Regions from separate parts of the Bradyrhizobium sp. AUGA SZCCT0431 genome, predicted to be linked through region 3. Evidence: predicted binding sites of a transcription regulator. Region 3 holds the regulator's gene; each other region holds the start of a gene.
What was found. Region 3 encodes LexA, which represses DNA repair genes until DNA is damaged. Its sites were predicted from a motif close to TGTTCNNNNTGTGTTCNG; they were not measured.

Region 1 (4,148 bases), on a different contig from region 3:
TAGCGTATCGGGGGGCTTTTAACCACCCCAAGGCGCTCCCGGCCAGCTGTTTTTCCCTTCGTTTTTTCATGGACTTACAGGACCCGCGGCGCCCTTCAGGCAAGTCATCGCGCCAGCCATTTCCGGGCCCCCGATACGGCCGTCTCCGGGACCAAATATGCTGGTCGAAACCGGTGTTGTTCGTTTCGCCTACTGGCCGAAAACCACCGCATGCATGATCCGCCCGGGAACGAAGGTAAACAGCCCGGCAACAACCAGCGCGCCCGCAAAGATCGAGATCATCGTGATCTTGTGGCCGCGGACCTTGTGCCGGCGCGCGTACCACACGCCGAGCACCAGCATGATCGGCGTGAAGATCGACAGCAGATGGATCGGGCTCCAGGGACCCAGCAGCCTGATCTCGTGAATCCAGAACGAGGAGATCGCGACCACGGCCATCAGGCCAACCCAGATCCAGCCAAGCGTCCGGTGCGGCAGCGTTCCCTTCGGGGCCGCGAACTGGACGACGCCCAGAGCGAACGCCGCCATCGCCGCAAAGGCATGAAGCGGGATCGCGGGGGCGGCATCCAGCAGCGGCGCGAGGCTCATGACGGACGCTCCCCCAAGGCTCCATCCGGCGACGGCCCGCCTGATCGCCGAACGCGAGACGAAAAACGTTAAATCAATGTCCTAATGTAAATATCATTAACATAGGTGCGAGTCAAAATGCTGCGACGCACAATCATGTGCTCGTAGAATCAATCCGTTGGATCCGATCTTTAAGAATATACACGAGCCAAGCGAGCTTGCGCGAACCGCTGCTTTTTCGGCGGCTCGCAAACCCGGTTGGCCTGACAGGCCCCGATCAGAACGGGATATCGTCGTCCATGTCGTTGTTGCGCCCGGCGCCGGCGGCCACCGCGCGGCGCGGCGCGGAAGTGGCCTGGCCGCCGCCAAAATCGCCGCTGGAATCGTCGGAGCCAAAACTGCCGCCCCCGCCGCCGGAGCGGCCGTCGAGCATGGTCAGGGTCGAATTGAAGCCCTGCAGCACCACTTCGGTCGAGTATTTCTCGACCCCGCTCTGGTCGGTCCATTTGCGGGTCTGCAGCGCGCCCTCGATATAAACCTTGGCGCCCTTCTTCAGGTACTGCTCGGCGACCTTGCAGAGCCCTTCATTGAAGATCACGACGCGGTGCCACTCGGTCTTTTCCTTGCGCTCGCCGGTACCCTTGTCGCGCCAGGTTTCCGAGGTCGCGATGCTCAGATTGGCGATCGGCCGCCCGTCCTGTGTCCGCCGGATTTCCGGATCCTTGCCGAGGTTTCCGACCAGGATCACCTTGTTCACGCTTCCCGCCATCGTCGCTCTCCACTCAAAATCGGTACCAAAAAACTGCTGCGCGACCGCTGCAATCGGCCGGCACGGGCCGCCCGATTGGCCGCCTCATCCACATCAGGGACATTTGAGACGACCCTATACGCCCGATGGCCGCCCCGACTTAGCGATCCCTCGGCAAAGCAGCGGTTATCCACATATAGCATTGCCCGCGGCATTGTTCCAGTTTTGTTCTGCGCAACCTCAGGTCATCCACACCTTGCCGGTGTTCCGTGCCGGACGCCGCGCCCACCCGGAGCTGCGCGGCGGATATTATAAACAAATCATTACCTTGAAGGGCCGGCACTTCTCCTGCGAGTGTTGCATTTCGGAGACGGCATTTCCGGTCGAATTGGCGTATGGGTTTATCCAACGGCGCGGCGCTCGCGTCTTGGACGAAAACGCTTCGGGACCAACGGGAAGCGGACAACGGACTGGGGACTATTTGAAATGAAGAAGTTTTTGCTTGGTACTGTTGCTCTCGTTGCCTTTGCCGCTCCTGCTGCTGCGGCTGACCTCGCTGCGCGTCCCTACACCAAGGCGCCCCCGATGGTCGTGGCCATTTACGACTGGAGCGGCTTCTACATCGGCGCCAATGGCGGCTGGGGTACGAGCCACAAGTGCTGGGACGCCTTGAATGGCGCGGGCGTGTTCGTTGCCAGCGAAGGTTGCCACGATGCAAGCGGCGGCACCGCCGGTGGCCAGATCGGTTATCGCTGGCAGGCCGGCACGTGGGTGTTCGGCGTCGAAGGACAGGGCAACTGGGCCGACTTCAGCGGCAGCAGCGTGAGCCTTGGACCCGTGGGCTTTGGCGCGGGAACGACCATCCGGTCGAAGGTCGACGCGTTCGGCCTGCTCACCGGTCAGGTCGGTTACGCCGCCAACAACGTCCTGCTTTACGTCAAGGGCGGTGCAGCCGTGACCGCCGATCGCTATCGCGTCAATGCCACCGTCGGCAACGCTCTGATCGCCTCGTCCAACGATGACAATCGCTGGGGTGGTGTGGTCGGTGTCGGCCTCGAATACGGCTTCGCCCCGAACTGGTCGGCCGCCGTCGAATACGATCATCTGTTCATGGGGAACCGAACCGCCACCTTCACCAATGTGGCTGGCGGCACCTTCAGCGAACGCATCCGTCAGGACGTCGATCTCGTGACCGTGCGCGTCAACTATCGTTGGGGTGGCCCGGTGATTGCGAAGTACTGAGCTTCGCTGCACCAAAAGATTTGATGAAAAGGCCGGCCTCGCGCCGGCCTTTTTGTTTTGAGGTGGCCTTTTTGTTTGAGCGCATTGGTTCCGCCCACGGCTCCGCTGCCATCTGCTGCCATTGCGATCCCATGGCAACTCATTGCAAAACAAACCGTTGATGGCTCGCTGCGAGCACTGGAAATCCCGGCCCGTTCTTCCTACGTTCCAGCTTTCTGCCATCGGCGCCCGGCCCGGTTTTCCCCAGGCCATGCGCGCCCAACGTGGCGCGCCTCCACGCGCCTGGAAATGCCGATATGGATGAAGTGCTGAGGGCGAAGCGCCAAACCAACGCCGGCTCGGGAACGCGCGCGATAACGATCCGCGGCGCGCGCGAGCACAATCTGAAAAACATCGACGTCGAGATTCCCCGCGACAAGCTTGCGGTGTTCACCGGTCTGTCCGGTTCCGGCAAATCCTCGCTCGCCTTCGACACCATCTATGCCGAGGGCCAGCGACGCTACGTCGAGTCGCTCTCCGCCTATGCGCGCCAGTTCCTCGAGATGATGCAGAAGCCCGACGTCGACCAGATCGACGGCCTGTCGCCGGCGATCTCGATCGAGCAGAAGACGACGTCGAAGAACCCGCGCTCGACCGTCGGCACCGTCACCGAGATCTACGACTACATGCGCCTGCTCTGGGCGCGCGTCGGCGTGCCCTATTCGCCCGCCACGGGCCTGCCGATCGAGAGCCAGCTGGTGTCGCAGATGGTCGACCGCGTGCTGGCGCTGCCTGAAGGCACACGGCTCTATCTGCTGGCGCCGGTCGCGCGTGGCCGCAAGGGCGAATACAAGAAGGAGCTCGCCGAGTACCTCAAGAAGGGCTTTCAGCGCGTCAAGATCGACGGCAGCTTCTATGAGCTCGCCGAGGCGCCGACGCTCGACAAGAAATTCCCGCACGACATCGACGTCGTGGTCGACCGCATCGTGGTACGCCCCGATATCGGCCAGCGCCTCGCCGAAAGTTTTGAGACTGCGCTAAAGCTCGCCGAGGGCCTCGCGGTGATCGAATACGCCGATGCGCCCGCAGGCAGCACCGACGACGAAAAGAAGTCCGAAAAGAAGTCCGACAAGAAGACCGCAAAGATCCACGACAAGAGCGGACCGGAACGGATTCTGTTCTCCGAAAAATTCGCCTGCCCGGTGTCCGGCTTCACCATTCCCGAGATCGAGCCCCGGCTGTTCTCGTTCAACAACCCCTATGGCGCCTGCCCGGCCTGCGGCGGCCTTGGCGTCGAGCAGCATATCGACGAGGACCTCGTCATCCCCGACAAGGAGCTGACCTTGCGCAAGGGCGCGATCGCGCCCTGGTCCAAATCGTCCTCGCCCTATTACATCCAGACGCTGACCGCGCTCGGCAAGTTCTACAAATTCACGCTCGACACCAAGTGGAAGGACCTGCCGAAGAAGACGCAGGCCGCGATCCTGCACGGCTCCGGCGACGACGAGATCAAGTTCTCCTATGAGGACGGGGTGCGTTCCTACGACACCAAGAAACCGTTCGAGGGCGTCATCACCAACCTTAATCGCCGCTTTCGCGAGACCGAAAGTGA
Region 2 (4,148 bases), on a different contig from region 3:
CGAAAGCCAAGGGCGCGTCGGTCTAGGCAGTCATTCCGGGGCGATGCGCAGCATCGAACCCGGAATCTCGAGATTCCGGGTCTGGTCCTTCGGACCATCCCGGAATGACGGACTTATTATTATCACCGCCGTCCGATGACCGCTTTCAGCAATGCCCACAATCCGCGCCACATGTCGCGCCACGCTTCGTCGCGCAATTCATGGGCGCGCCTGATGTAGAATTCGAGCAGGTCCGGCGTGACGCGCCGCGGCGTGTCGCGACGCCCCGGCTTCACAGTTCGCGTTCCCAGGTCTCGCCAACAAGGCTTTGGCCAAAACTTCGATGCGGTTCGGTCGCGACCAGCTTAAAGCCGGCGTCCTGATAGATCTTGCGGGCGGCGACGAGGATGCTCTGGGTCCACAGCGTCATCCTGCGATAGCCGGTCGCCCGCGCGAAGGCGACGCATTCGGCGACCAGCCGCTGGCCCAATCGCTGGCCGCGCCCGGCCGGATCGACCAGCAGCAGGCGCAGCTTGGCGACATCGTCGCTATGCTTGACCACAAAGACCGAGCCGACCTGGACGCCGCCCTGCTCGGCAATCCAGCAGCGCTCGCGCGAGGCATCGAACGAGGTCAGGAATTTCGCCGCGATCTCCGCCACCAGCGCTTCGAACGAGGAGTCAAAGCCATATTCGCTGGCGTAGAACGCGCCGTGGCTCTGCACCACCCAGCCCATGTCGCCGGGGCGGTGGGTGCGCAGGATCGCTGGCGCCGCCGCGCCCGACTCGCCGAGCAGCCGCTCGATCTCGGCCATCGCGCCGACGAGCTTTTGGCTGCCGCCGCGCGGCAACGCGGCCAGCATCGCGCCGATGTCGTCCTGCATGCTGCGCTCGAGTTGGGCGAAGGTCTGGCGTCCCTTGGCCGTGAGGGCGAGCCGGAATTGCCGCCGGTCCGCCGGCAGCGGCTTGCGGGTGAGCAATCCATTCTCATCGAAGTTTTGCACGATCCGGCTGAGATAACCGGCATCGAGCCCGAGTTCGGCGCCGATCTCCTTGGCCGAGAGGTCTTCGCGATAGGCGAGCTCGTACAGCACCCGCGCCTCGCTGAGCGAGAACGGGCTCTTCATGAGTTGCTGGTCGAGCACGCCGAGCTTGCGGGTGTAGAAGCGGTTGAAGGCGCGGACCGCCGCGACTGCTTCATCGGAATTATTCTCGGACATGGCGCACCTCGATACTTGCCATTGTCAGATAGTTATTTGACTTTGGCAAGTATATTCTGGTGCAAGCCCGGTCCCTTCTACTGTGCATGGGGTTGTTTTCGCGATTTTTGTGTCTGGCCCCGCGGTGCATCGCGCCGGAGGCGCCTAGGCTACCACCATGATCCGGCTGCGCAGCATGGTGCGGGAGCGCCGGCCGAGCCGGCGCAGCAGCCGGGCTTCGGAACGGCGGACGTCCGGCCGGTAGCCGCCGAGCCGGTCGTAATGATCGTGCGCAATGAGAAGACCCTGTTCCGCCGAGGGCCCCGTAACCATGCGGGCGATGAATTTGAGGCCATCGCGGAAACTGGCATCGGAATAAGGCGAGCGGGCATAGCGGAAGATCCCGGCGCGGGGCCGGCCGCTGGCCGCTACACCCTGTATGAATTGCGCGGTCTCTTCGATCCAGCCCGAGTCGAGCACGGCGCCGGCGTGCAGGAACATCAGCCAGGGTGAACGCGCCTGGCGGGCGCCGGCGGCGAGCGCCGCGGCGCGGGTCCCCTCGAAGGCCATGAAGCGGCAGCCGGCTACGTCGGCCACCCGCTCGATCACGCTGCTTGCGGAACGGTCGACCAGCACCACTTCGCGGATCAAACCGGCAGCGGCGCCCGGCACCAGCGCCGCCAGGGTGGCGACGGCGGGCTGTTCAACGCCTTCAGTGGGGATGATCACGCTCAGCATAAAGAGGCTTCGTTGGCTCAAACGGTGAAAAACGCCGTTTGTTATCACCTTGTCACATTCAAAACATCCGTTGGCATGCGGATTTTTGCGGCAGCTCTCGTGTGGATTTGTCGATCGATGTTCTTGCTTTGTTCTAAAGACCTGTTACGTTCCAAGCATGAGCCGAGCATCCTCTCATGCCCTCAAGCACCCGCCGGTCACGGCGCCCTCCGAACCGGCGGGTGCTAATCCTTTTCCTGAGCTGGCGGTCGCGATCGAGCGCGACCGGCGGCGCGGCCGCGGCGCCCAGTCCAACGACAGCGGCCGCTTCGAGGCCGAGGCCCGCGTCGCCTTCGACGACGGCTGGCAGAGCCTCGAAGACCTGCCGCCGTTCAAGACCACGGTCGGGCTCGACACCTCGCGCAAGGTCATCACCCGCAACGACTCGCCCGATATCGGCTTCGACCGCTCGATCAATCCCTATCGTGGCTGCGAGCACGGCTGCGTCTACTGCTTCGCGCGGCCGACCCACGCCTATCTCGGGCTGTCGCCCGGACTTGATTTTGAAACTCAGCTGCTCGCCAAGCCCGATGCGCCGGAGTTGCTGGAAAAGGAACTGGCGGCGGCGGGCTACGAACCGCGCATGATCGCGATCGGCACCAACACCGATCCCTATCAACCGATCGAGCGCAAATACAAGATCATGCGCGGCATTCTGGAGGTGCTGGAGCGTGCCGGCCATCCGGTCGGCATCGTCACCAAATCGGCGCTGGTGACGCGCGACATCGACATCCTCCAGCGGATGGCAAAACGCAATCTGGTCAAGGTCGCACTGTCAGTGACGACGCTCGATGCCAAACTCGCGCGCACCATGGAGCCGCGGGCCTCGACGCCGCCGAAGCGGCTGGAGGCGATACGGCAACTGGCGGAGGCCGGCATTCCGGCAACCGTGATGGTCGCGCCCGTGATCCCCGCGCTGAACGATTCCGAGATCGAGCGCATCCTCGATGCCGCGGCGCATGCCGGCGCGAAAGAAGCTAGTTATGTCCTGCTGCGGCTGCCGCTGGAAGTGCGCGATCTCTTCCGCGAATGGCTGATGGCGAATTATCCCGACCGCTATCGCCACGTCTTCACCCTGATCCGCGACATGCGCGGCGGCCGCGACTACGACTCGCAATGGGGAACCCGGATGAAGGGAACCGGGCCGATGGCCTGGATGATCGGACGCCGCTTCGAAATCGCCTGCGAGAAGCTTGGACTGAACAAGCGGCGCCTGAAACTGACCACCGACCATTTCGTCAAGCCGAAGCGAAACGGTCAGCAGTTGAGTTTGTTTTGATTGGTAGCCCGGATGGAGCGCAGCGTAATCCGGGGCATCGGTAGAGAGACTTATCCCGGATTGCGCTGCGCTCCATCCGGGCTACGAATGAGTGCCAGGGAGCGGCAGGATGAGTAACGAGTTGAAGACCCCAATCCCGCGACTGACCGTCATCACGCTCGGCGTCAGCAACATGCGCGCCAGCATCGCTTTTTATGAAGCGCTGGGTTTTGCGCGAAGAATTCGCTCGACCGGCGAGGCGGTCGCCTTCTTCGACACCGGCGGCCCCGTGATCGGGCTGTTTCCGTGGGATCAGCTGGCAGAGGACGCGACGCTGCCGGACCATCCGCGGCCCAAGACCTTCCGCGGCGTGACGCTGGCGTGGAATTGCGCCTCACGCGAGGAAGTCGACACCGTACTGGATTTCGCGATCGCCAAGGGCGCGTCGCTGCTCAAGGCCGCGCATGAGACGGCGTATGGCGGCTACTCCGGATATTTCGCCGATCCCGACAATCATCCCTGGGAAGTCGTGGTCGCCCCCGGCATCGAGGTCGGCGAAGACCGGCGGGTGCATTTGGCGGATTAGGGGTCAGTGCCAACCTGTCGTGACTGAATAACGGGAATTGCACCCGGTTCCCGGTTGCGCGCTGGCGCGTGCTTGCCCACCATCCCGGCATGATTCGGGATAAGTCGTCCAAGAAGCCAGCGGCCAAGCCGGTCGCCAAACAGGCAAAACTGCCGAACGGCGTGATCGCGGTGGCGCCGCCGAGCTTTCGCCGCGAGCGCGCGCTGATCAAGCGCGGCGTCTGGCCGATCGCCGGTTGCGACGAGGCCGGACGTGGTCCCCTGGCCGGCCCGGTGGTGGCCGCCGCCGTGATTCTCGATCCCAAGCGAATCCCCAAAGGCATCGACGATTCGAAGCGGCTGACGGCGGAG
Region 3 (4,148 bases):
TCCAACGGCTACGCGCTGCGCGCGCTGGCGCGGGCCGAGGGCGCCGAGACCGTCGATTTCGGCATCGCCGCCGACACGGTCGAGGCGACCACGGAGGGCATCCGCTGCGCCCGCGCATCGGGCGCCGACATCCTGATTACGATGGGCGGAGCCTCGGTCGGCGACCACGACCTCGTCAAGCGCTCGCTGGAGGCCGAGGGCGTCGCCATGGCGTTCTGGCGCATCGCGATGCGGCCGGGCAAGCCGATGATGCACGGGCGCCTCGGGGCGATGCGGGTGATCGGCCTGCCCGGCAATCCGGTCTCGTCCTATGTCTGCGGCTTCCTGTTTCTGGTGCCGCTGATTCGCGCGCTGTCGGGCCGAAAAACCATCCATCACGTGCGTGAGACCGCCCTGCTCGGCCGCGATCTTCCCGCCAACGACCAGCGCGAAGACTATTTGCGCGCACGGCTCGAGCCGCGCGAAGACGGTGCGTTGATCGCGGTGCCGGTGAGCCACCAGGATTCGTCGCTGCTTGGAAATCTCGCTGCGGCACGGGCGCTTTTGATACGTCCGCCGTTTGCGCCGGCGCTGCCGAAAGGCGCGCCATGCGAGTTCCTGCGCCTGCCGGAATGACGCATGGCGACGGCCTGTTCGGGCGAAGTCGGCGCGCGTTCACCTGAAATTAAGTGGTTGCGGAACATGTATCGAACATATAGTGTCCGTTCATGATTTGTTTCGAGATCTGGTGTCTACAAACGGGAGTTTTGGACTTCCGAATTTGAGACCGCACTCGCAACTGAGAACCGCGAAACTGAAGAACCGCGAAACTGAACGACCACGAATTACGACGCGCCAACCGGGGGATTGCTCGAGATGCTTACGCGCAAACAGTATGAACTTCTGCGTTTCATCAACGAACGGCTCAAGGAAGCCGGCGTGCCGCCCTCCTTCGACGAAATGAAGGATGCGCTCGACCTCCGCTCCAAGTCCGGCATCCACCGCCTCATCACCGCCCTGGAAGAGCGCGGGTTCATCCGCCGCCTGCCCAACCGCGCCCGCGCCATCGAAGTCATCAAGCTGCCCGAACTTGCGGGAGCCGGTAACGGCAACGGCCGCCGCGGCTTCACCCCCAGCGTCATCGAAGGCACGCTCGGCAAGGTCCGCGCCGCCAGCGCGCCCGCCGAGGACGACGGCAACCGTCCGGTCGCCGTTCCCGTGATGGGCCGGATCGCCGCCGGTACGCCGATCGAGGCGCTGCAGACCCGCAGCCACACCATCAGCGTACCGCCTGACATGCTCGGCTCCGGCGAACATTACGCGCTCGAAGTACGCGGCGATTCCATGGTGGACGCCGGCATTCTCGACGGCGACATGGCGCTGATCCAGCGCAACGAGACCGCCGACACCGGCGATATCGTCGTGGCGCTGATCGACGAGGAGGAAGCCACCCTGAAACGCTTCCGCCGCCGCGGCGCTTCGATCGCGCTGGAGCCCGCCAACACTTCCTATGAAGTCCGCATCCTGCCGCCGAACCGGGTCCGGATTCAGGGCAAGCTGATCGGGCTGTACCGGAAGTACTGAGGGCGGCCCGCTTCCGCGGGCGTCAGTGGCGTCACTCCTTATCCGAAGTCGTCATGCCGGCCATGCCGCCTTCGCGTGGATGGCCGGGCATAGGCGAGCGGAAGCGACGCCGTCCCTCGGACGGCTGTACCCGGCCCTGACGGAGAACGATGGGGCCACGCGTCCCACAATTGCCCAGAATGCGGCAAAAACTGTGCGTGCGAGGATGGTGGTTTGACGCGTTTTCTTCGACTCGAAGACGCAAAAACCGGGGGGCGAGACGTGGTCAGCAATATGATCACCAAGATCACCTGGCAGAGGGCGGGACTCGTGACCGAGCCGGGCCGCTACATGCTCCGGTTCGGCTGGCTGACGGTGACGGCGGAAGATCTTGCGATCTGGCAGCAATATCCGGAAGCTGCGTTCACGCTGGTCGCGCTGCCCGGGATTGCCGACGACGGAAGGGAGCAATTCCATCTCGGCGCCTTCGAACTGCCGCTGCCGCCGATGCCCGAAGATCCGCAGCCGCCGTAGCGCGTTTGTGATCGGGCACGCCGGCCTTTCGGTCGCACAAATGTCCAGAACAGGAATAGACTTTGCTCAAGTCCACTCTGATAGAGGCCAGCGCCTCGAGGGAGGCACGGGTCTCTATCTCTTACGAGGGAGCGATCCGATGTGTGACTATAGTTTGCACGCGATGGCGACGCGTCCCGCTGAGGTCGGCGAGACACTGATATCGACCACCTTCCGCGGCACCTCGACCCGCGGCTTTGCCAGCGAACGCGACCCCGCAGTCGCGGTCTGCATGCTGCCCGGGACCGAACTGGCCTTCGCGCAAGACGTCAAATACGACAATCGCTGGATCTGGACGCGGACGATCGGTTTCCGCGTCGGCAAGTTCAACACCATTGATCCGCACATCAGGGAACGTCACCACGACGCGATCGAATTTCCCGATGGGAGCCATGTGCTGGTGACGCAGCTTTGCGAGGGTCAGCGCGTCACGGTGCTGCAATTGCCGGTGGTGCATCCGATTCCCGAGCGCACAACAACGAAGGCGGACACGGCGACACCGCTTTCCACCGGTTGAATTCCGCGCCGCCGGTCGCGACCCGCCGGGGAACGTGAATCCTTATTCCTCGGCCTGCAGATCCGCTTCCGACGGGGTCGCATCGACAGCACGCGGCGCGTTGCGGCGTGGCGCGAGGATGGTTGTCTCCGCGTCACCCTCGCCCGCGGTCGCTGGCGACCATGGGCGATCGACGCCCCGCGGCTTGACGGCATCGATGGTAAATCCGCTGCCGCTTCGCCGCAGCACCATGGCGCCCTGCCGCCGCAGACGCTCCGCATCGATCACAGAAGCGCCGCACGCCGCAGGCGCCTGCCTTGCGGTCACCACCAGCGCCGCGCGCTCACAATCATCCGCCAGCGCTTCCGGCCGCAGCGCCAATGCCACGAACCCGCCACCGGCGCCTTGCGTCACGCAGCCGCTCTCGTCGCATGAGACGCCCTCGGTGAGCGAGGCATCGGCAGGCTTTCGCGCGTCGGCATCCGCCGCCAGCCATTCTTTGACGAGGAAGCCATCCCTCGCAGCCCCCGTCGAAGTCCCCTTGGCCGCGCGCATCAAATGCAGTTTGCCGTCCTGGCCGCGGACACCGACATTGCGCCCGTCGGCGGAGATCAGGATGTCCGGCTGCGGCACCCTCGCCGCCCACACTGCCGCCACCAGCACCACGGCCGCGCCGGCATAGCGCAGCGGCGTTCGCAACAGGCCGAGCAGGATGATGCCGATACTCGCCGCAATCAACGGGCCGATGCCGAACGCCGGCACACGACCGACCGCGCCCGGCAAGGCCGCGACCCATTGCGTGACAACAATCATCCAGTCGATGCCGACGCCCATGATGGCCCAGAACACGCCGTCAAAACCAAAGGGCATCGCAACCAGGCCGAGCAGGCCCGCCGGCATCACCAGCGCCGAGACCACCGGCATCGCGGCCAGATTGGCGAGCACGCCGTAGGGCGTCACCCGGTGGAAATGAAACGCCGCGTAAGGCGTGGTGGCGAGGCCCGCCACCAATGAGGCCAGCAGCAGCATCGAGATCTCGCGGCCGCCCCACAGCGCCACCTGCGCGGTCGCGGAATGATCCGGCTGCGCGAACAGGCGCGGCATGCCGAGCTGCACCAGCGCCACCAGCCCGAGGGTCGCCGCAAACGACATCTGGAAGCTCGGATGCACCAGCGCCTCCGGTGCAATGGTCAAGACAATGAGCGCCGCAACCGCGAGCGTTCGAAACGTGATGGCGCGGCGGTCTACCATGACCGCGATCAGCACCACCGCCGTCATGAAGAACGAACGCTGGGTCGCGACTTCAGCTCCCGACAGCAACAGATAAAATGCCGACGCGGCCAGCGCCGCCACCGCCGACCATTTCTTGATCGCAAAACCAACCGTGAGCGTTGGGAACAGCGCCAGCAGCGCCCGTACCGCAAAAAACACGACGCCCGCGACCACCGCCATGTGATAGCCGGAGATTGACAGCACGTGGCCGAGGCCGGAGATGAACATCGCCTCGTTGACGGGCTCGGAGATAGCGTCGCGCCGG

Region 1: the regulator LexA is predicted to act here: its motif matches at 1,531-1,548, upstream of JQ567_RS11120 (single-stranded DNA-binding protein).
Region 2: the regulator LexA is predicted to act here: its motif matches at 2,034-2,051, upstream of JQ567_RS19380 (PA0069 family radical SAM protein).

Annotation. Positions count from the first base shown of each region.
Region 1 is NZ_JAFCLR010000009.1:185,617-189,764, forward strand. It holds gene JQ567_RS11115 (DUF2306 domain-containing protein) at 190-588, opposite strand; gene JQ567_RS11120 (single-stranded DNA-binding protein) at 845-1,336, opposite strand; gene JQ567_RS11125 (outer membrane protein) at 1,802-2,557, shown strand; gene uvrA (excinuclease ABC subunit UvrA) at 2,854-4,148, shown strand, end outside.
Region 2 is NZ_JAFCLR010000018.1:106,578-110,725, forward strand. It holds gene moaB (molybdenum cofactor biosynthesis protein B) at 1-26, shown strand, start outside; gene JQ567_RS19365 (RSP_7527 family protein) at 123-275, opposite strand; gene JQ567_RS19370 (helix-turn-helix domain-containing GNAT family N-acetyltransferase) at 272-1,198, opposite strand; gene JQ567_RS19375 (glycosyltransferase) at 1,343-1,915, opposite strand; gene JQ567_RS19380 (PA0069 family radical SAM protein) at 2,073-3,233, shown strand; gene JQ567_RS19385 (VOC family protein) at 3,343-3,798, shown strand; gene JQ567_RS19390 (ribonuclease HII) at 3,888-4,148, shown strand, end outside.
Region 3 is NZ_JAFCLR010000002.1:160,965-165,112, forward strand. It holds gene glp (gephyrin-like molybdotransferase Glp) at 1-615, shown strand, start outside; gene lexA (transcriptional repressor LexA) at 856-1,563, shown strand; gene JQ567_RS02520 (hypothetical protein) at 1,837-2,076, shown strand; gene JQ567_RS02525 (hypothetical protein) at 2,216-2,632, shown strand; gene JQ567_RS02530 (ComEC/Rec2 family competence protein) at 2,675-4,148, opposite strand, start outside.